Regions from separate parts of the Pseudoalteromonas sp. SWN166 genome, predicted to be linked through region 2. Evidence: predicted binding sites of a transcription regulator. Region 2 holds the regulator's gene; the other holds the start of a gene.

Region 1 (10,811 bases), on a different contig from region 2:
CACTAAAGTTCGTCCTAATTTAATTAAAAGCCAAATTAGAGGCGCATTAGATAAAGTGCAAGGTTCAAGCGAAACAGGCTTTTTAGAATTAACAACTAACTTGGTTGATGTGTTTTCGCAAGTGAGCGAATTTACACCTGAAACTCTTCGTTATGACAAACGTCGCAATGAGCTGCGCATTCGTGCACGCGCTAAAGACTTCCAAACCTTTGGTAAAGTAAAAATCATACTTGAAAAGCAAGGTTTAACGGTTGAGCAAGGGTCTTTAAATAACGACGGTGATTATGTCGTTGGCGAAATTAAACTGCGAGGTGCAGTATGAAAAAGCAGTTAATGCAACAATGGCGTTCGCTTAAAGAGCAAGAACAACAATTGGTAATGGTTGCTGGTGGTGTGTTTATTATTTTTATTTTAGTAATGGGAATATTTAGACCATTAAATAATGCGATAGAAAAAGCACAGCAATCTCAAATAAAACAACAAGAGCTATTAGCTTGGGTTGACGAAAGTATTGTAAAACTAAAAGCCGCAGGCAACACGAGTGTGGCGAGTAATACAAACTTAAGCCAAATTGTTAACTCTACACGAGGTCGCTATCAAATAAATATTAGTAAAATGCAGCCTAGTACGGGTTCACTTCGTTTAACGCTCGACTCCGTAGAATTTAATCAGTTAATAGAGTGGTTAGATGAGTTAGTGAACCAGCACAGTTTAAAAATTGAAAACTTAGATTTAAGCCGCGATGATAAATCAGGCTATGTGCGTGTAAGCCGTCTAGTATTAGAGAATTAATTAATGAAAAAAATAATAACGTTATCGGCTGTCTTTTTAATTAGTTTTATTGTGTTTTGTATTATTAAATTACCAGCAAGTATTGCGCTTGATGTAGCAAAGCCATACTTACCAAAGCAGCTAGAAGTTGGCCAAACTGTAGGCACTGTTTGGCAAGGTCAAATGATGCAAGTTCGCTTTGATGGCGAGCAGTTAAATAATGTGCGCTGGGATATTGCCGGGTGGAAATTGTTTACAGGCAAGTTAAATGCGAATATAAAGTTTGGTAATGCACGAGAGCGCACTGATATTTCGGGATACGCAGATGTAAGCTATGGGCTTTTTAATAAAAAAGTTAAAGTAACTGACGCCCTAGTACGCTCCACTGTAGAGCGTGCAATGCAACGTGTGCAACTTCCTCTGCCTGTTACCGCTAAAGGGCGCGTAATTTTAGAGCTTAATGAATACAGCTCAGGCGCACCTTATTGTGATTCATTAAAAGGTGAAATAGCGAGCCCTAATATTGACGTACAAGGCTTAAATGGGTGGTTTAATATTGGTCCTCTGGCTGGCAAGTTAAGCTGTAAGTCGGGTGACGTGGCAATATTAATTGACCCAGATAATACGCTTGGCCTTGAAGCAGATGCTACACTTAAAGCTAATTTCGACTTTAGTGTGGCAGGGTATGTAAAACCAGATGCGAGCTTACCTAAAGATGTACATGATGCGGTTAAATTTTTAGGCCGACCAGATAGCCAAGGTCGTTATCCGCTCAACTTTTAATATTTGAATATAAAGAGTTTTAATGCAAATACCCCAATTTACTGAGCTGCAAGCAAAGCAGCTCAGCACATTTTTAAATACCCAATCTAAAGCAATGACCCTTGAGCAAAGCCAAGGCTATTTATTTGGCGTTATTTGTTCGCCCACCCCATTAGATGTGCACGAGTGGCTTGAGCAAATATTACCAAGTACAGCCAATGATTTAGATGAAGAAATGCTTTTTTTGTTTATGGCGCTATACCATAAAATTAGTGAGCAAGTATTTGAAACAGGATACAAACTACCCGTTGAGTTTACTCTTGAGTTTTGTAAACCATGGAGCGAAGGCTTTTTAGTGGCTACTAAAGCATATGCAGAGCCACTTTTAAATGCACCTGAGTTAGATGCTGAATTTAAAGAAGCATTAGAGAGTGCATTAAGTACACTGAGCTTTTTTGCTCTTGATCAGCAAGCAATTACTCAGATTGCTCAGCAAAATAGTATGACTAAAGAAGCCTTATGCCAGTATCAATATGAATCAATGGGTGACTTTGCACTAGGCTTTGCGGAGCTCATAGAAGTTGTTGCCATTAATAGTGGTTTAATAACTGATGACAGCTGGGACGAATAGTTTTAGCTTAAGCGCTTAGATAATCTAAGCGCTTAGTTCTAATACAATATCAGTACAGCCTTGCTTACACTTTACCATACCTTTACCAGGCTCGCTGGTGGCTAAATCAAGTGTTAAAACTCCATTACATTTTTCACACTTTAACGTTTTGCCTTGTGCTAATTGTTTAAGCATGTTGCGCTGTTTATGAAATGAGTCGCTTGCTTTTTTATTTAAATTCGAAAAATCCATTACTTAGCTCGCTTTTGCTCTAGTGCGTCAGTCACTATTTTACACACCGTATTTAAACGTTCGTCATAAAAGTAAAGGTTTAAGTCACGTTCACGACAATAGCGTAAGTGAAATAACTGAACAGAGTCATCAGTTGTAAATGTTTTTTCTACGTACTCACCCTCAGATTCAGAAAGCTTTAACTGTGAGCTTATTCTATTTTTAGCCATATTGGCAGCAGGGCTTCTATTAACCTTACTCGCATCACTTAAAAAGCCAATGCCTTCACCTAATAACTTTTCTCGAGGTTCTTTTATAAGAGGGTGGTCGATAGTAAAAAAGGCAAGGATCACAACTACCAAAATAAGAAATTTTTTCATGGATACGTAAACCTTGATCTAAGTAGGGTTGAATTACCATGCAGTGTAATAAACTGCACTTTAAAAGCAAGTAGCTGGGATGAATAAATTATTAGCAATCTATGCCAGTAATTTTAACCAACATTGTTATAATGGTTAACAGCAGTCAGATATTTCTGAAATATCTGAAAGTATTCGAGATGGCAATTTATTAAAGTAAACTTGCTAACTTTAAGTATAGAGTACTTGAGTATTGCTGGGTTTTTATTTCCAAGCGGCGTTGAGGAACTTCGATGGACAAGCAAATTAAAGTAAAGAATATCCCTGTAGAGGTGAAAATCCAAAAACCGGATTTAAGCCGTCAAGATGATAGGTTCAATCCCCGAAATCGTATTTATGTGCGTGCTGTAAAAGGCCTACATCAATTACTTAGGCAGCGCATTGGCTTTTTAGGCCTACTTGCGTTTATGTTACTACCTTGGATTAATTTTAACGGCCAGCAAGCTGTGCTGTTTGATCTAATTGGTCAAAAATACAATATTTTTGGTTTAACGCTATGGCCTCAAGATTTCACCATATTAGCGTTTATCTTTATGCTGGCAGCATTTGCACTATTTTTAGTGACCACCTTTTATGGGCGGGTGTGGTGTGGCTATACCTGCCCGCAAACTGTATGGACCTTTATTTTTATTTGGTTCGAAGAAAAGTTTGAAGGCACGGCTAATCAGCGTAAAAAGCTCGATCAACGCCCTATGAACTTTGATAAGCTTTGGCGAAAAACAGCAAAGCATACTAGTTGGGTATTGTTTTCGTTGTATACGGCTATTTCTTTTGTGGGTTACTTTACGCCTATAAGAGAATTACTTCCTGATTTTGTCACTTTTAATGTAGGTGGTTATGCACTAGTAAGCATTATATTCTTTGCAGCATGTACCTATGGCAACGCAGGTTGGATGCGAGAAATTATGTGTTTACACATTTGTCCTTACTCACGTTTTCAATCAGCTATGTTTGATAAAGACACATACACAGTAACGTACGATGAAAGCCGTGGTGAAAGCCGTGGTCCGCGCTCACGTAAAGTAGACCATAAAGATTTAGAGCTGGGCGATTGTATAGACTGTAATTTGTGTGTTCAAGTATGCCCAACCGGTATTGATATTAGAAACGGGCTACAAGCTGAGTGTATTAACTGTGGTGCATGTATTGATGCATGTGATGGCGTAATGGACAAAATGGAATACCCGCGTGGGCTTATTTCATATACGACTGAGCGAAACCTCGAAACGCCAGAAAATAAAACGAATCCACTACGAGCTAAAATCATCGGTTACACGGTCATACTTGTTGTGCTTACGGGTGCACTTGTCGCTAATATAGCACTGCGTAAAACAATGGACTTTGATATTATTCGTGATCGAAACCAATTATATCGTGTTGATTTTAATGGTTTGGTAGAGAACACGTATACGTTAAAGGTAATTAATAAAGCGCAGTACGAGCAAACCTTTAATATTAAAGTGCAAGGTTTAGATAACTTTAAGTACATAGGGAAGCAATCATTTACTGTGCAAGCAGGTGAATCTCATAATGTACCATTGTCACTTGTAATGGACCCTTATGATTTAAAAGCGCCAATGACAGAGTTTAACTTTGTGCTTTCGCCGGTTAGTGAGCCAGATGAAACAATATCGCAGCCAAGTAACTTTTTTAAAGCGCGGTAATAACAATCTGCCTTTATGGTAGGCTGGTATAGCAATTAACAAAAGCGGGTATATAACCCGCTTTTATTTTATATAAGAAGAGTATGAGTAAATTTAGTTTTATTGATTTAACACCCGACCTAATACTCGATGCAATAGAAAGCGTAGGTGTGTACGCCGAGTCAGGTTTATTAGCACTCAATAGCTATGAAAACAGAGTGTACCAATTTAAAGCCGATGATGGTCTGCGTTACGTAGTGAAGTTTTATCGACCAGAGCGTTGGAGTAGGGAGCAAATTCAAGAAGAACATGATTTTGCATTTGAACTAGCAGAAGCAGAAGTGCCTGTTGTAGCCCCTATTTTATATAATGGGCAAAGCTTGTTTGAACACGAAGGGTATTTGTTTGTGTTGTTTCCAAGTGTAGGCGGGCGTTTATTTGAGGTTGATAATTTAGACCAGCTTGATGTAATGGGGCGTTTAATTGGCCGTATGCACCAAGTCGCTAAAACAAAACCTTTTACTTACAGACCAACAGTTACCTGCGATGAGTATTTGCATACAGCCAAAGTTCATCTACAAAAAAGTAACTTAGTGCCTATGGGAATAAATACTGCTTTTTATACTATTTTAGATTTGGTGATAGAGCAGGCGCAAAAACAGTATAAAGATGTGCAAAGTATTCGCTTACATGGTGACTGCCACGTTGGTAATATTTTGTGGGCAGGCGATGCGCTCATGTTTGTTGATTTAGATGACAGCCGCCAAGGGCCTGCAATACAAGATTTATGGATGATGCTCAGTGGCGATAGAGCGACGCAACTGTTACAGTTAGACACCCTTGTGAATGCGTATGAAGAGTTTTGTGATTTTGATCACTCTCAACTCAAATTAATTGAACCGCTGCGAGCAATGCGTATTATCCATTACATGGGATGGGTAGCTAAACGATGGAGCGATCCTGCCTTTGTGCGGAACTTTACATGGTTTGCTGATGACAAATACTGGGAGCAACAAATTTTAGCACTGAAGGAGCAACTTGCAGCACTGCAAGAAGCACCGTTAAAATTATTGCCGTAATATTTTATTTAAAGACAAGTACAACGAGATGCCAATGCTTAAAAAATTAAAACTGAGTTTATTACTTTTATGTTTACCATTTGCAGCATTTGCTGCGCAGTTTGAAGTTGATAATCAATACACCGTTATTGATGTGGATAAAAGTGCATCACCGCAAGTAACTGAATTTTTCTCATATTATTGCCCGCATTGTTTTAAGTTTGAACCAGTAGCAAAAGCAATTGAACAAGGTCTGCCAGAAGGCGCCAAGTTTATTAAAAACCACGTTAACTTTTTAGGTGGTGTGTCGCCGCAAGCTCAAAGTAATTTAAGCTTTGCTTATTTAATTGCTAAACAGCATGGTCAGGCACAGAGCATTAGCGATCAAATTTTTAAAAGTATTCATGTTCAACGTGCACCTTTAACTGAAATGAAAGACGTTAAAAAACTACTTGAAGTAAATGGTATTGATAGCGCAACATTCGATCAAGACATGGCAAGCATGCCAGTAATTGCTGCTGAGCAAGCATTACAAGATAATCAAAACAAATATTCAAAATTAGGTGCCTTAACGGGCGTTCCTACTTTTATTGTTAACGACAAATATAAAATAAACCTCAACACCATCAAAAATCAAAAAGAACTTGATGAGTTAGTTGCATTTTTATTAGCACTATAAATTTCGGAGCATAATAATGATTAAATTAGTTAAAGCAGGTTTGCTTGCAGTACTACTTTCTATGGCGGCAACAAGCTTTGCAGCAACGTATGAAGAAGGCGTGCATTACGATGTGGTTTCTGAGCGCGCAACTAAAAAGCCTGAAATTAAAGAGTTTTTCTCATTTTACTGCCCTGCATGTAACAACATGGAAGCAGTAATTGGTGAGTTTAAGCCTAAGCTTGATAAAAACGTTAAATTTAAAAAGAGCCATGTTGATTTCGTAGGTGTACGCGACCCAGAAAATCAACAGATGATGAGCCAGGCACTTGCTACTGCAGAAGTGCTTCCACAAAAAGATCAGATTATTTCTGCAATCTTTAACCACATTCATACCAAACGCGCTAAATTTAATGAGCTTGCAGATGTAAAAGACATATTTGTAGCACAGGGCGTTGATGGCGATAAGTTTGATAAACTTTTCAAAAGCTTCTCGGTACGTACGCTAAGCTCTAAAATGAAACGTGATCAGGACTACTTTAAAGAAAAAGGCGCACTACGTGGCGTACCTACCTTTATTGTAAATGGTAAGTATAAATTAAACCTAGGTCGTGAGTCGGGTATTACTGAACCAGAAGATATTAGCAAACTGATTAATTACTTAGCTAGCAAATAAATTTAGCTAAAACTAAAAAAGCTCCTATAAGGAGCTTTTTTTATGGGTAACGTTTACTGAGCATATTTATTATTTACGCTGTAAGAACACACCCGACTCAATGTGATGTGTATAAGGGAACTGATCAAATATAGCAAAGCGCTTAACGTTGTGCGTACGTGTTAGGTGATCAAGGTCACGCTCTAGGGTTTCTGGATTACACGATATATAAATTATGCTTTCGTAGTTAGCCACAAGGTCACACGTTAATTCATCCATGCCGGCGCGCGGTGGATCAACCAATATGGTTTGGCAGTCATAGCTTTTAAGGTCAATCCCGTCTAAACGAGAAAAAGTACGCTCGCCATTCATTGCTTGGGTAAACTCTTCGCTCGACATACGAATAATATCTAAGTTCTCTACGTTATTTTTAGCAATGTTGTATTGAGCTGAGTGAACAGATGATTTTGATATTTCTGTTGCTAATACTTTATTAAAACAGCCCGCTAATGCAATTGAAAAGTTACCGTTACCACAGTACAGCTCTAATAAATCATTTTTAAGTGGTTTACATAAATCTTGCGCCCACTCCAGCATATTAATATTTACTTTTGCATTAGGCTGAGTAAAGCTATTTTCTACTTGTTGATAAATAAGCTCTTGACCATTAACAGTTAAGCGTTCAGTTACAAAGTCTTCACCCAGCACTTCTTTTTGTTTGCGAGCACGGCCTATAAAGTCAATCTTGTATTTACTGCTTAGCTTTTCTTTAAGTGCTTTAATTTCACTTAGCCACTCTTCATCAAGTGGTTTGTGATAAAGCAAGCTTACTAAAATTTCACCGCTTAGCGTTGATAAGTAATCAATTTGAAATAACTTACGACGTAATATCTCGCAAGGCTTGAGGCTTTCAATCATCACCTGCATTATTTCACCTACTAGAGGCGCAGCGGGGTCAAACGTATCAACACGGATTTTTTCTTTTGTTTGTTGATCAAACATAATGTGAAACAGATCGTCACCGTCGTGCCATACTCTAAATTCAGCACGTTGGCGGTAGTTAGTTGGCTCTGAGCTAAATACTTCTAGTTGCTCCACACCAAAACGTTGAAACTGCGCACTAATACGCTGCTCTTTTTCACTTAACTGCGTTTGGTACTGTGTGGTATCTATTTTAATAACTGCCATTAACGCTACTACCTTCTCTAAGATCTGTTTATCGGCGCTATTGTAGGGAGCGCTGCGTATTTGTCTAGTTTTGGCTAGCATTTATGCTGTTTTATTGAACATTGTACTTTAGTTTTTGTTGTTATAGCCGATAATAAACTACGCACGCTTAGGAGACGAATCATGAAAATAGGTAATTATGGCTTTACGCCAAACAACAACATCAATAAATTCAATAATAAAGCTGATATACAGCAACCTACAATTACGTCTCCTCAAGATAGCTATCAACAACGAGGCCGAGAGTTGGCCGCAAAGGTGCTTGGCGATAAAATGGCTGAGCAACTTGGATTGCCTATGGCAGAAAAAAAAGCAGATAAACCACTCTTTGATTTTGATGAAATAGTAAAAAACGTACTCGATTTTGTAAGTAGTGCTGTTAACAAAGCAAAAGCTAACGGCGCTGATGACGAAAAGCTCAAAGATATGTTAGGCGACGCGCGCAAAGGAGTCCAAATAGGGATTGATGACGCTGTTGATGAACTCAAAGGTACTGGTGTATTTAATGATGACATGGAAGAGGGGATTAATAAGTCCAAAGAGGGAATTTACAATGGGCTCGATAAGTTTGAAGAGTCGTTATTTAACCCACAACCTGCCAGCGTAAATATAAGCCAGGCTCAATATGTCAGTATGACGAGTAATGCAGAGTATAAATTTACCACCGCAGAAGGTGACGAGGTAAGTATTAGCTTTGCAGATGCATTTGAATCTCAGTCGGCAAGCGGCTATCAGCAAAACAGTAATAGCGAGTCGTTCGCAAGCTCATCATCGCAATCTCGACAGGTATCATTTTCGATGTCGGTAAATGGTGACTTAAATGAGCAAGAGCAAGAAGCGATTAATGTGATGATGGAAGATTTACAAGATTTAAGTAAAACATTTTTTGGTGGTGACCTAGATAAAGCATTTGAACAAGCACAAGAGCTGAGTTTAGAGAGTGATCAGCTGGTGGCTTTTTCTATGGATTTACGCCAAACAAAAACAATAGCAACAGTTAAAAGCTATGAAGAATATAAACCAGCACCCGAAAAGCAAGTAGCTGAGGGTTTAGCCCCTTTTAATGACGACCTTAAAAATGCTTTTGAAAAAGCGGGTGAGCTTGGATTACAAAATCAACTAGCTGGAATTCTACAGTGGTTAAATCAAGATCAGGAACAAATAGATAAGTTAGTAGATTACACAAAGTCTATGTTCGAAAACCTTAATCAGTTAAATTCGGCAGCCGACAGGCTTACTGATTTAGAAACCACGCAAAGTTAAACTACTTTCTTTTATAAATACCTCATGGCAAACTGCCGTTCTTAAAGTAAAGTGGGAACGGTAGTTTGTCAGCGCATATAATGGTCTTTGATTCAGGTATTGGTGGAACTACTGTACTTGAGCATATAAAGCAAAGTATCCCCAATGCTCAGTACAGCTATTTTATGGATAATGCTTTACTACCTTATGGAGCTCAATCCCAGCAAACAATCATTAACCGATTATGCTCACTTATTCATTTCATCAAAACTAACGCTCTTAACGTTGATCTAATTGTAATAGCGTGTAATACCGCTTCTACATCTGCACTTAGTGCGGTGCGCCAAGTGACAGATATTCCAATTGTAGGTGTTGTGCCAGCAATAAAGCCTGCCGCTGAGTTAACACGTTCAAATCATATTGGCTTATTAGCCACACCAGCAACGGTCGCCAGTTCATACACTAAAACGTTAATTGCTGAACATGCGCGTAATATAGTTGTTAATCTATATAGCAGTGTGGAGTTAGTAGCCTTAGCTGAGCAATACTTTTTTACAGACTCATTAGATACAAACAAGTTGCGCCAAGTACTAGATGGCCTGCATATAGATAAAACTATAGATGTACTTGTACTGGGGTGTACACACTTTCCAATTCTAGCAGGGCCGATGAGTCAGTATTTTGAAGGGAATGTAAAATTACTTGATTCAGGTGTAGCGATAGCAAATAGGGTTAGTTACTTACTTAACGAACTTAACTTATGTGTGAATAAACTAACAGACATAAAAAAGCCGCTGCAATATTATGCAACGGCTGATGTGTTTAGCAATAAGCTAGCGGTAAAGCTAGTTACACTGACTGATCCGTCTCAGTACGTAGAGCATTAGAATCATCTTCTTGTTTTTGTTTTGCTTCACGTACCTTTAAAGTACGTTGTTGGAACTCGCTATCGTTTAAGTTAGCAATTGCATTGTCTGCATCAGCTTGCGCCATTTCAACAAAACCAAAGCCACGACGCTTGCCAGTATTTTTATCCTTTAATAAACGAACATTGAATACTTTGCCTTGTTCTTCAAATAATGCACGAACCACACCTTCGTTTGCACGATAAGGAAGGTTACCAACATAAAGCGTTTTTGTTTTAACTTCAGCTTCTTCAGTCACATCAGATGACATTGCAGCAATAGCAATCGCACCTATTAATAAACCAGCACCAAATAGTAACGCAGGGTTTAAAGCTAAGCCGCCTAAAGCGAACTCAACAACAACAAAACCAACTACAGCAAGAATAACAGAGAAGATAAAAGATTTTTGATCGGGTAATTTCATTTTAGATCTACCAATAAACAGGAAATAAACATTAATTTAACATTGTGAACTTGCTATCTTAACGTCTAAATCAAACATAGCAATGATATTTGTATTAAATAATAAATAAGAGCACAAAAAAGCATCACCTTAGGTGTGTTTTCATATGGTTTTACGTGGTTTTGTTCTATTTTTGTTCGAACAGTAAAAAGATCTAAAAAAAGGGT
Region 2 (10,811 bases):
ATGGTCATGTAATCGGCATACGATACAAGCCAACGTTCTGTATGTTGGCTTTTAGGAGCAGAATGACGAAGTCGTCGGCGTAACATATTATTCGCCCACTAGATTAGGACGCTCTACGCGGTAGGCTTCAAGCTTTAATTCTATATTTACTGGGCTTTCGCCAACGCTTATTGCGATAATCCCTTCAGCAAACATTTCATGGTAAAGCATTTTTTGCTCTACACGCTGCTTTAACTTATTTGCCATAGGTAAAAACAATAAATTAGCTAAGCCAACACCATAAATGGTCGCAATAAATGCCGTTGCAACGCCCGCACCAAGCATTTGCGGGTCAGTAATAAACGACATTGCCTGTATTAAACCAAGCACTGCGCCTAAAATCCCAATGGTAGGACTGTAGCCTCCCATTGCTTCATAAACACGCGCAGCTTCAAGTAAACGATCGCGTTCTAGCAGTAAATCAATTTCTAGTGTGTCACGCAGCTTTTGCTCTGAGCAGCCATCTACAAGTAAGCTTAAACCCTTTGCAGCATACGCATCTGGGTGAGCCAGCGCTTCATTTTCAAGCGCTAAATAACCTTCTTGACGCGCTTTATGAGACCATCGTTTAACTTGCTCTATTGCGTCTTCAATATCGTATTGTGGCGCAACAAAAACCCACGAGCTCATATTTAACATTTTTTTAAAGGTACTTGCTGATGTTTGCAACATAACAGCGCCAAGCGTGCCGCCTAATACAATAATAAGTGCAGGGCCATTAAATAAAGCAGAAACAACGCCGCCTTCTAAAGAATACCCTAAACTTATTGCGCCTAGTGCTACAAATAGTCCAAATACTGAGAGTTTATCCACAGCCCACCTCTCTCTTTATGCGCGCCGCAACATCACTCAGTGCTAAGCTTTCACTCGAAAGCCCAGCATTAGCAATGGCTTGAGGCATTCCATAAACAACACAGCTTTTCTCATCTTGCGCCCAAATAGTAGCACCCGTTTGTTTTAACATTCTGGCACCGTCACGTCCATCAGCGCCCATTCCTGTTAAAACAATAGCTAGTACATCACCTTGATACGTTTTGGCTGCGCTTGCAAAAGTAACATCTACGCTCGGTTTATAGCTTATTCTCTCGCTATGATCTTCAAATACGCGCAGAGTTCTATTTGCTCCACGCCCTTCTACCATCATTTGCTGTCCACCAGGCGCTAAATAAGCAGTTCCAGACTGTAAGCGGTCACCTTGCTGTGCTTCTTTAACTTTTATTTGGCACAGACCATTTAAGCGCGCTGCGAATGCAGGTGTAAATGCAGCTGGCATATGCTGAATAAGTAAAATCGGGTGAGGAAAATTAGCTGGCAATTGAGTCAGTATAGTTTGCAGTGCAACAGGCCCGCCTGTAGAAGTACCAATAGCAACAAGCTGGTATTGCTTTCCACTTGCTCGCATTGAGGCAACATTTGAACCTGACGATGTTGCAGGGGTTACTTTTTGAAAGCTTCTATCAGGCTGTTTTATGGAAGGCGTTAATGTGCTTGTTCTTTGCGAAAGTGAACTTGTTGTTGGTTTAGTTGGAATTACTGACTTAGGCGGTGTTGGAACTCTAAATGTTCGCGGTAAACGTCTCCGCCCTATGTCTTTCACTTTACTTTGTAAAAGCTTTATTGCGTCTTCGTTATTGCGTGCAATGTCTTCAAACTTTTTCGGTAAAAAATCCATTGCTCCTGCATCTAGCGCATCAAATGTTGCAGTTGCGCCATCACGCGTAAGTGATGAAAACATCAAAATAGGCGTTGGATTACTCGCCATAATCTCTTTAACTGCGCTAATACCGTCGAGCACAGGCATTTCGACATCCATAGTAATCATATCAGGACGTAGTTGAGCTGCTTTTTCAACAGCCTCTCTGCCATTCACAGCAAAGCCTATAACTTGTATGTCGCTATCTTGCTCAAGAATTTCGCTTACCCTGCGGCGAAAAAAGCTTGAATCATCAACAACTAAAACTTTAACGGCCATTTAGCTCTCTTATTAAATTTATGCGTAGGTATATATTAAATATATACCTACTTTATTATCAGCCTGCGTAATGTTTTAACATGTTTGGAACGTCTAAAATCAGTGCAATGCCACCATCCGAAGTAATTGTAGCACCTGCCATACCTGGCGTGCCTTGTAGTAATGCATCAAGTGGTTTAATTACAACTTCTTCTTGACCAATTAGCGAGTCAACAACAAAACCTATTTGCTGCGTACCAATTTGGACAATGACTACGTGGCCTTTTGCTTTTCGCTGAGAACGATCTGAGCCTTTTACTAACCAGTGCTCAAGGTAAAATAACGGTATTGCCTTTTTACGCACAATAATTGTTAATTGCCCATCAACTACATTTGTTTTCGTTAAATCTAAGTTGAATATTTCACTCACACCAGCAAGTGGTAACGCAAATGTTTGTGAGCCAACAATCACCATTAAGGTCGGTAATATAGCCAAGGTAAGTGGTACTTTTATTTCTAAAATAGTACCTACGCCTAACTCAGATTGAATACTTACTGAACCGTTCAATTGGGTGATTTTAGTTTTCACCACGTCCATTCCTACACCACGACCGGAAATATCAGATATCTCTTCTTTTGTAGAAAAGCCGGGTGCAAAAATCAAGTTATACGCTTCGGTGTCAGAAAGTCGACTCGCTTGGTCATGATCGAGCACGCCTTTACTAATTGCTATTTTTTTCAGCTTTTCAGCATCCATACCAGCGCCATCATCTTTAATGGTTAGCAAAATATGATCGCCTTCTTGGGACGCTGATAAAGTAACATTACCTGTTCTAGACTTACCTGCTGCCTCACGAACAGCGGGCATTTCAATACCATGGTCAACTGAGTTTCGAACTAAATGCACAAGCGGATCGGCAAGTGCTTCCACCAAGTTTTTATCTAAATCGGTTTCTTCACCTACAAGCTTTAAGTCAATGTCTTTGTTTAAACTGCGCGCTAAATCGCGAACAACTCGAGGGAATCGACCAAATACTTTCTTGATTGGCTGCATTCGGGTTTGCATTACTGCACCTTGAATATCAGCAGTAACCACATCTAAGTTAGATATAGCCTTGCCCATTGCTTCACTGTCTGAGTTAGTTGCTAAACTCACCAAACGGTTTCGCACAAGGACTAACTCACCAACCATATTCATAATTTGGTCAAGTCGTTTTGTATCTACACGAACGGTAGTTTCTGCTGCTGGCGGCGCTGATTTTTTTGCCGCTGCGGGTGCTGCTTTCACAACAGGCTTTTCTACCGGTTTAGAAACAGGTGCTTTCGCAGGCTCTGGTTTTTTTACAGGCTCACTAGCTTTAGCAACTGGTGTTGCAGGAATATTGGGCTGATTCACAGCTGGCGTGCTTTCTATTGACTTAGGTGCAGTGCCTTTACCATGAAGTTCATCAAGAAGTGCTTCAAACTCGTCATCACTAATTTCATCATCTGATGAATTAACCGGGCTTGAGGCTGGTTTTGCTGGTTCTACAGGTGCTTTACTAGCAACATCACCAAAACTGCCAACTCCATGTAACTCATCTAATAAGCTATCAAATTCATCATCAGTAATGTCACCATTAAAGTCATTGCTGCTTGCTACTGGCTTCTCAATTACAGGACCTTGTCCTTTACCGTGTAGTTCATCCAGTAAGTTTTCAAATTCGTCTTCAGTTATTTCATCAATTTCAGCATCGCTAACCGAAGGCGTTCCGCTAAATAGTTCATCAAATGCAAACGGATCTTCGTCATCAACTATGGGCGTATCAACTACTTCGTTTTGAGGTTGTTCAACTTCATTGTTCGAAGATACACCGTTAAGCTCATCTTCTGTTGGAGGTAGGCCTAAAATGTGAAGGGTATGAAGTAATTCAGGATCTGCAGGTTCTGGCTTATCCCTATTTTGGATAGTCGCGAACATTTCATTAATGGTGTCGAGCGCTTGTAAAATAACATCCATTAACTCTGAATTGACCGTCCGCACGCCTTGACGTAATAAATCAAATACGTTTTCAGCACCATGACAAGCATCAACAAGTTCTGTCATAGCTAAAAAGCCTGCACCACCTTTTACAGTGTGAAAGCCTCTAAATATAGCGTTTAGTAACTCTGTATCTTCTGGATTATTTTCCAGTTCAACCAACTGTTCAGATAAAAGCTCTAGGATTTCTCCTGCCTCTACGAGAAAGTCTTGTAAAATATCTTCATCGACTTCAAACATGCAGTTACTCTCCTCTTAGAAGCCCAAACTTGATAAAAGATCATCGACTTCATCTTGATCAGATACAACATCGTTACGCGATTCTTTATCAATAATAGGGCCTTCAGGACCTGCTAAAGTTTGTGTGGCAACTGGTTCTTTTATTTTTTGTTGTTCTACTTTATTCACGGTGCTGTCACTGTCATCTTGTTCAGCAAACGCTGTTAAAAGATGAAGTAAGCTTTCTTCTACTTCCCTAACAAGTTCTATAACACGGCGAATAACTTGGCCTGTTAAGTCTTGATAGTCTTGAGCCATTAGTACATTTGTCATTAAGCTTTGAAGCTCATCTGTTTTATGATGAGAGTTATTCATAAACTTATCGATACTGTGGCAAAGTTGTTTAAACTCACCAAGCTCGATCTCGCGGCTCATTAAACGATCCCATGTCGGTTTGATATGAGATATTTCATCTGCTAATTGCTGGGCTATAGGAAGACTAGCCTCCACTGCATCCATTGTTTTATTAGCCGCATTTTCTGTCATTTCTATAACATAATTAAGCCGCTTTTTAGCATCTGGAATAGCATCAGTCGTTATGTTAGTTAAGCGAGTGTCAAGCTCAAAACTTTTGAGGGCTTCGTGCAATTGACGGGTCAACTTTCCAACTTCAGCAAATAATTCAGACTGCTCTTGCGAGGCAGTCTCTAAAATCAACTGATTTGCTTTATCTTGCTCATCATTTTCTAAAAAAACAACGAGCTGACGAGCTTGTTCTAACGTTATTTGAGGCGCAGCTAGTGCTGGCATAAGCCTCTCCCCCATCATTAGCCTAAGCGTTCAAATACTTTTTCTAACTTAGTTTTTAATGTTCCAGCCGTAAAAGGCTTAACAATATAACCATTAACGCCAGCTTGCGCTGCAGCTATTATTTGTTCTTTTTTAGCTTCTGCCGTTACCATTAATACAGGGATATGTTTTAACTTATCATCTGCACGAATTGCTCTTAAAAGGTCAATACCTTGCATTCCAGGCATATTCCAATCAGTAACTACAAAATCAAACACTTGATTTTGCAACATAGGCAAAGCTGTAGACCCGTCATCAGCTTCTTGAACGTTAGTGAAACCTAAATCACGTAACAGGTTTTTTATAATGCGTCTCATCGTTGAAAAATCATCAACTACAAGAATTTTCATGTTTTTATCCAAAACATCCCCCAGTGAGGTATTAACCTTTGTTTACTTACTACTAATTTATCCAGTCATTGATTTTAGCTTTAAGCTTAATCATCGCCTGACCATGTATCTGACTTACACGCGATTCACTTACATCGAGTATATGTCCTATTTCTTTTAAATTCATTTCATCGTTATAGTACAAAGAAAGCACCATTGCATCACGCTCTGGTAATGACTTAATTGCACTTAGCAAAGACTCATTAAACCGATCATTTTTAACATTATTAAAAGGTTTATCTTGCGCTAAATCTTGGCCTACGGGAGTAATAACATCCTCATCAACACCAAGGTCTTCAATACCTAGTATTTTACTCGCATTCACATCATTTAAAATATGATGGTACTCATTGAGTGAAATTTCAAGTTTTTCAGCAACTTCTGTATCTGTTGGTTCGCGATTAAGCCTACTTTCGAGCCCAGTAATTGCTTCTGCAACTTGTCGGCTTTTACGATGTACTGAGCGAGGAGCCCAGTCACCACGGCGCATTTCATCAAGCATGGCACCGCGAATACGAATACCTGCAAAGGTTTCAAAGCTTGCGCCCTTAGTTGCATCGAAGTTTTTTGAAGCTTCTATTAAACCTATCATTCCTGATTGAATTAAATCATCAAGCTGAACGCTAGGTGGTAATCGAGCAATTAGATGACATGCCACTTTTTTGACAAGTGATGCATGCTTCTCAACAATCACATTTAAGTTTTGTGTTGATTGATATCCCATAGCTCTATTCACCAATATTGTCATAATTAGCCGTTTACTAGTTTCTCAATGAAAAACTCTAAATGCCCAGATGGTTGGTTTGGTATTGGCCATTTAACTGCTTTTGTTGCCAGCGTTTTAAACGCAAGAGCGGCTGGCGAATTTGGAAAGAGCTCAACTATTACTTTTTGACGACGCGTTGCTTTACGCATATTTTCGTCATAAGGAACCGTTGCTACTAGCTCCATTGATACATCTAAAAAGCGATCGGTAACCTTAGATAGCTTTGCAAATAATTCAGTGCCTTCACGCATACTGCGGACCATATTGGCAACAATTTTAAATTTATAAACGCCATGCTCACGGCTTAATACTTTAATAAGTGCGTAAGCATCTGTGATTGATGTTGGCTCATCACATACCACAACCATTACATCTTGTGCTGCGCGCGAAAAGCTCAGCACCATGTCCGAAATACCAGCGGCTGTATCTACAATTAAAATATCAAATTCGGTATTCAATTCGCTAAACGCACGAATTAGTCCAGCATGCTCCGATGGTGATAACTCAACCATACTTTGCGAACCCGATGTAGCGGGTACAATTTTAATACCAGCAGGACCTTCAACTAAAATTTCGTCAAGCTCACATTCACCAGACAAAACATGTGATAAATTACGCTCTACACGTAAACCAAGCATCACATCACAATTTGCTAAACCTAGGTCAGCATCCAGTACTAGTACTCTATTACCTTGCTGCCCTAGTGCAATAGCGGTATTTAGAGAAACATTTGTTTTCCCCACCCCACCTTTACCACCGGTTACAGCGATAACTTTAACGCCGTTGTTATTGTTTTGACTCATTTTGCGCAGGCCGCTTGCTTGATCTAATACTGTGTTAATCATACATCCCTACTGTACTTGGCGCCACTGCTTGATGCCTTGAATGTTGTGCTTTTGTTCTTTTTAAATATAATTGCTCAGCCTTTTTCACTAGTTTTTCAGCATTTGCAACACGAATATCTTCTGGTACTCGTTGTCCGTTAGTAAGATACCCTATTGGAAGGCGATTTTGAATCGCAATACTAATAATCTCACCCAAACTTAATGATTCATCTAACTTGGTGAAAATACAACCACTTAACTGTACTTTTTTAAAGTGGCGTACAGTTTCTTGTAATACATTCATTTGCGCTGTGGCACTGAGTACCAGGTAGTTGCGAATGTCCACACGTTGGTTGCGCATTAACGTATTTAACTGCTCAGTTAAGCGTAAATCTCGTTGGCTCATACCTGCCGTATCAATTAACACTAGACGTTTATTTCGTAAATGATATAAAACTTCAGCTAACTCATTAGCATCTTTAACTTGTTTAACACCACAACCAATAATACGGCCGTAAGTTGCAAGCTGCTCATAAGCACCAATTCTGTACGTATCAGTGGTTATTAAGGCCACTTTATCAGCGCCATACTTTTGTGCACCTAACGCTGCAAGCTTAGCAACTGTCGTGGTTTTGCCCACACCGGTTGGACCCACTAACGCATATACACCACCTTGGCGAAGTATTTCGTTATTGGTTGTTTGCATTTGATCTTCAACCATTGTTAGCAATGCTTTCCAGCCTTGTTGACGAGATACATCGTCAGGTACAAAACATGCCATTTGCTGCGCGACTTCTTTATCAATACCCATGCCGACCAAACGGTCAACCATACAAGCACGAGTTGGGTCGCGACGTGCCATATCTTGCTGCATTAAACCCGATACTTGATGTTCTAATAATTGACGAATTGCGTTCATTTCTTCACGCATTGTTGTCATTTCTTCGCTTTCATTATTTTTATTTTGTGGGCGAGCAGTTACCGGGCTATCTAAATCATCAAAGTCGCGGTCTAAATCATCAAAACCTAAGCTATCGGCTTGAGTTTGTGGACGTGCCTGGGCTACATCATCACGTGCAAACATATTTTTAGTACGCGGCTGCGCAGCAGGTTCTTGATAGTTATCGGTAGTATCAATACCCGATTGTGAAAACATAGATGCTAGTTCAGGAGAACGTGGACGCGGTGATTGACGCTCTAATAATGCTTGTAAGCTGTCAGCCACTTTTGCTTGAGGCTCAGGTTTGGCACGCTGAGGCTCTGGCTTTATAAAATTATGCATACTTTGCTGTGGCGCTTGAACACGAGGCTCAGCAGTACGCTGTGGCTGCGCTGCTACTTTAGGGGCTGCTTTGTCATAATCAACTGCCGCTACAATTTCTACACCGTTAGCCAGCTTCTTATTTGACATAATAACCGCATCAACACCTAACTCATCTTTAACTTCTTTAAGTGCTGTGCGCATATCTTTAGCAAAAAAACGTTTAATTTTCATGATTCAACCCCTGTTAAAATCTTATTGTTGGCCTACAGAGCTAACAATCTTGATCTGTCTTTCATCTGGTACCTCTTGATAAGACATCACTCTCAATCCTGGAATGGTGTACTTAACAAAACGAGATAACACAGTGCGTAACATTCCTGACGTTAGCAATATAGAAGGTTCACCGGCCATTTCTTGATTTTGATGCGCTTGTGTCAATGACACTTGAAGTCGCTCTGCAAGTCCTGGCTCAATACCGGCACCTTCATCGCCTGCATTTTGTAATGACTGATGCAACATCTGTTCCAACTCAGGCGCCAAGGTTATGACAGGGATTTCTGATGACATACCCACCGCATCTTGAACAATTAATCTACGCAGAGAAATACGCACTGCGGCCGTTAATACATCAGGGTCTTGGCTACGCGGGCCATATTCAACAAGGGTTTGAACAATTGAGCGCATGTCGCGAATAGCCACCCCTTCATTCAATAAATTTTGTAGTACTTTTACAATTGCAGTTAATGGTAATACATCGGGTACTAGTCCTTCCACTAAACGAGGATGACTTTTAGCAAGCATATCAAGCAAGTTTTGGACTTCTTCATGTCCTAGTAATAACGCTGCACTGTTGGTTAATAACTGGCTAATATGGGTTGCAACTACCGTGGCAGAATCAACTACGGTATAACCGAGTGATTGCGCTTCATCTTTTTGATCGGGTTTTATCCATACTGCATCAAGGCCAAAAGCAGGGTCTTTAGTGTCAACGCCTTTAATTGGACCAAATACTTGCCCTGGGTTAATCGCTAGCTCGTCGCCATGTTTAAGCTCGCTCTCACCGGTTGAAACACCCATTAACGTTATTCTGTAAGCATTAGGGTCAAGCTCTAAATTATCGCGAATATGCACAGGCGGCACCAAAAAACCAAGTTCTTGGGAAAGCTTTTTACGTACACCTTTAATACGATTAAGTAACTCACCACCTTGTGATTGGTCAACTAAAGGAATTAATCTGTAACCTACTTCTAAGCCAATTACATCAACCTGTTGAACGTCATCCCAACCAAGTTCTTTTTGTTCTTGTTTATTTGCAACACCCGTTGCTGCACTTCCACCATTGGCGGCCTCTTCAGCTTCTGCAGCAGCGGCTTTTAATTTACTTTGTTGTGTGTAGTAAGCTAAATAGCCTAGTAACGCACCTAAACTCAAAAAAGCAAAGTGCGGCATGCCAGGCACAATACCCATGATGATCAAAATACCTGAAGCAATAAATAATGACTTTTCATTACCAAGTTGTTTCTTGAATTGGTCACCCATATTGAGCGATTCATTTTGGCGTGTTACAACAATTGCAGTACCAATAGAAAGCAATAAAGAAGGAAGTTGAGCAACTAAGCCATCACCAATGGTAAGTAATGTATATACTTCCATGGCATCGCCAAAGCCCATATTGTGCTGAATCATCCCTACAAATAAACCACCAACAATATTGATGATTAATATGACAATACCTGCAATGGCGTCGCCTTTTACAAATTTACTTGCACCATCCATTGAACCGTAAAAATCGGCCTCGCGTGTTACTTCCTCACGGCGGTCACGCGCTTGCTCAGCACTGATAAAACCAGCGTTTAAATCGGCGTCAATGGCCATTTGCTTACCCGGCATTGCATCAAGGGTGAAACGTGCAGATACCTCAGAAATACGCCCAGCACCTTTAGTAATTACCACAAAGTTAATAATGATCAGAATTAAAAATACGACCAAACCAACAGCGTAGTTACCACCAATAACCACTGAACCAAACGCTTCAATTACTTTACCTGCAGAGTCACCACCATTGTGACCTTCAAGTAGTACAACACGAGTACTGGCCACGTTAAGCGCTAAGCGCATAATCGTAGCGATAAGTAGTACAGAGGGGAATATACCAAACTCAACCGGCTTCATCGTGTAAACAGTCACGAGTAAAACCACTAATGCGAGGGCAATATTAAACGAGAAAAGAATATCGAGTAAAAATGGCGGTAACGGTAAAATCACCATTCCTAAGGCAGCAAGCACCAGCAAAGGAGTACCTACCCCTTTGGCATAGTCTTTTTTATCTCTGTTAAGTTGTTGTAATACCGCTTTAAAACTCATAATTCTACAATTTCAAAAAATTGACACTACGTAGAATTAGCAATAACTATTCCAAGTTACTAAGTTAGCAGTTTAATACTTATAGTCGTCGGGGATTGGGAGCTTATTATTAAGTTTAGTTGGACG

What was found. Region 2 encodes FliA, which starts transcription of late flagellar genes. Its sites were predicted from a motif close to CTAAAGNTNNNNNNNNNNNNGCCGATA; they were not measured.
Region 1: the regulator FliA is predicted to act here: its motif matches at 8,102-8,128, upstream of I6F49_RS18120 (DUF5610 domain-containing protein).

What each region holds. Positions count from the first base shown of each region.
Region 1 covers NZ_JADYXB010000045.1:14,591-25,401, forward strand. The annotation lists gene gspL (type II secretion system protein GspL) at 1-322, shown strand, start outside; gene gspM (type II secretion system protein GspM) at 319-792, shown strand; gene I6F49_RS18075 (type II secretion system protein N) at 796-1,554, shown strand; gene I6F49_RS18080 (UPF0149 family protein) at 1,577-2,164, shown strand; gene I6F49_RS18085 (hypothetical protein) at 2,189-2,395, opposite strand; gene I6F49_RS18090 (hypothetical protein) at 2,395-2,754, opposite strand; gene ccoG (cytochrome c oxidase accessory protein CcoG) at 3,027-4,457, shown strand; gene I6F49_RS18100 (serine/threonine protein kinase) at 4,541-5,515, shown strand; gene I6F49_RS18105 (thiol:disulfide interchange protein DsbA/DsbL) at 5,550-6,173, shown strand; gene I6F49_RS18110 (thiol:disulfide interchange protein DsbA/DsbL) at 6,190-6,828, shown strand; gene trmA (tRNA (uridine(54)-C5)-methyltransferase TrmA) at 6,898-7,995, opposite strand; gene I6F49_RS18120 (DUF5610 domain-containing protein) at 8,158-9,297, shown strand; gene murI (glutamate racemase) at 9,363-10,163, shown strand; gene I6F49_RS18130 (RNA recognition motif domain-containing protein) at 10,126-10,605, opposite strand.
Region 2 covers NZ_JADYXB010000007.1:95,353-106,163, reverse strand. The annotation lists gene I6F49_RS06260 (flagellar motor protein MotB) at 1-86, opposite strand, end outside; gene I6F49_RS06255 (flagellar motor protein) at 88-852, opposite strand; gene I6F49_RS06250 (protein-glutamate methylesterase/protein-glutamine glutaminase) at 845-2,011, opposite strand; gene I6F49_RS06245 (chemotaxis protein CheA) at 2,070-4,250, opposite strand; gene I6F49_RS06240 (protein phosphatase CheZ) at 4,266-5,039, opposite strand; gene cheY (chemotaxis response regulator CheY) at 5,057-5,440, opposite strand; gene I6F49_RS06230 (RNA polymerase sigma factor FliA) at 5,481-6,191, opposite strand; gene I6F49_RS06225 (MinD/ParA family ATP-binding protein) at 6,218-7,078, opposite strand; gene flhF (flagellar biosynthesis protein FlhF) at 7,071-8,552, opposite strand; gene flhA (flagellar biosynthesis protein FlhA) at 8,574-10,685, opposite strand; gene flhB (flagellar biosynthesis protein FlhB) at 10,758-10,811, opposite strand, start outside.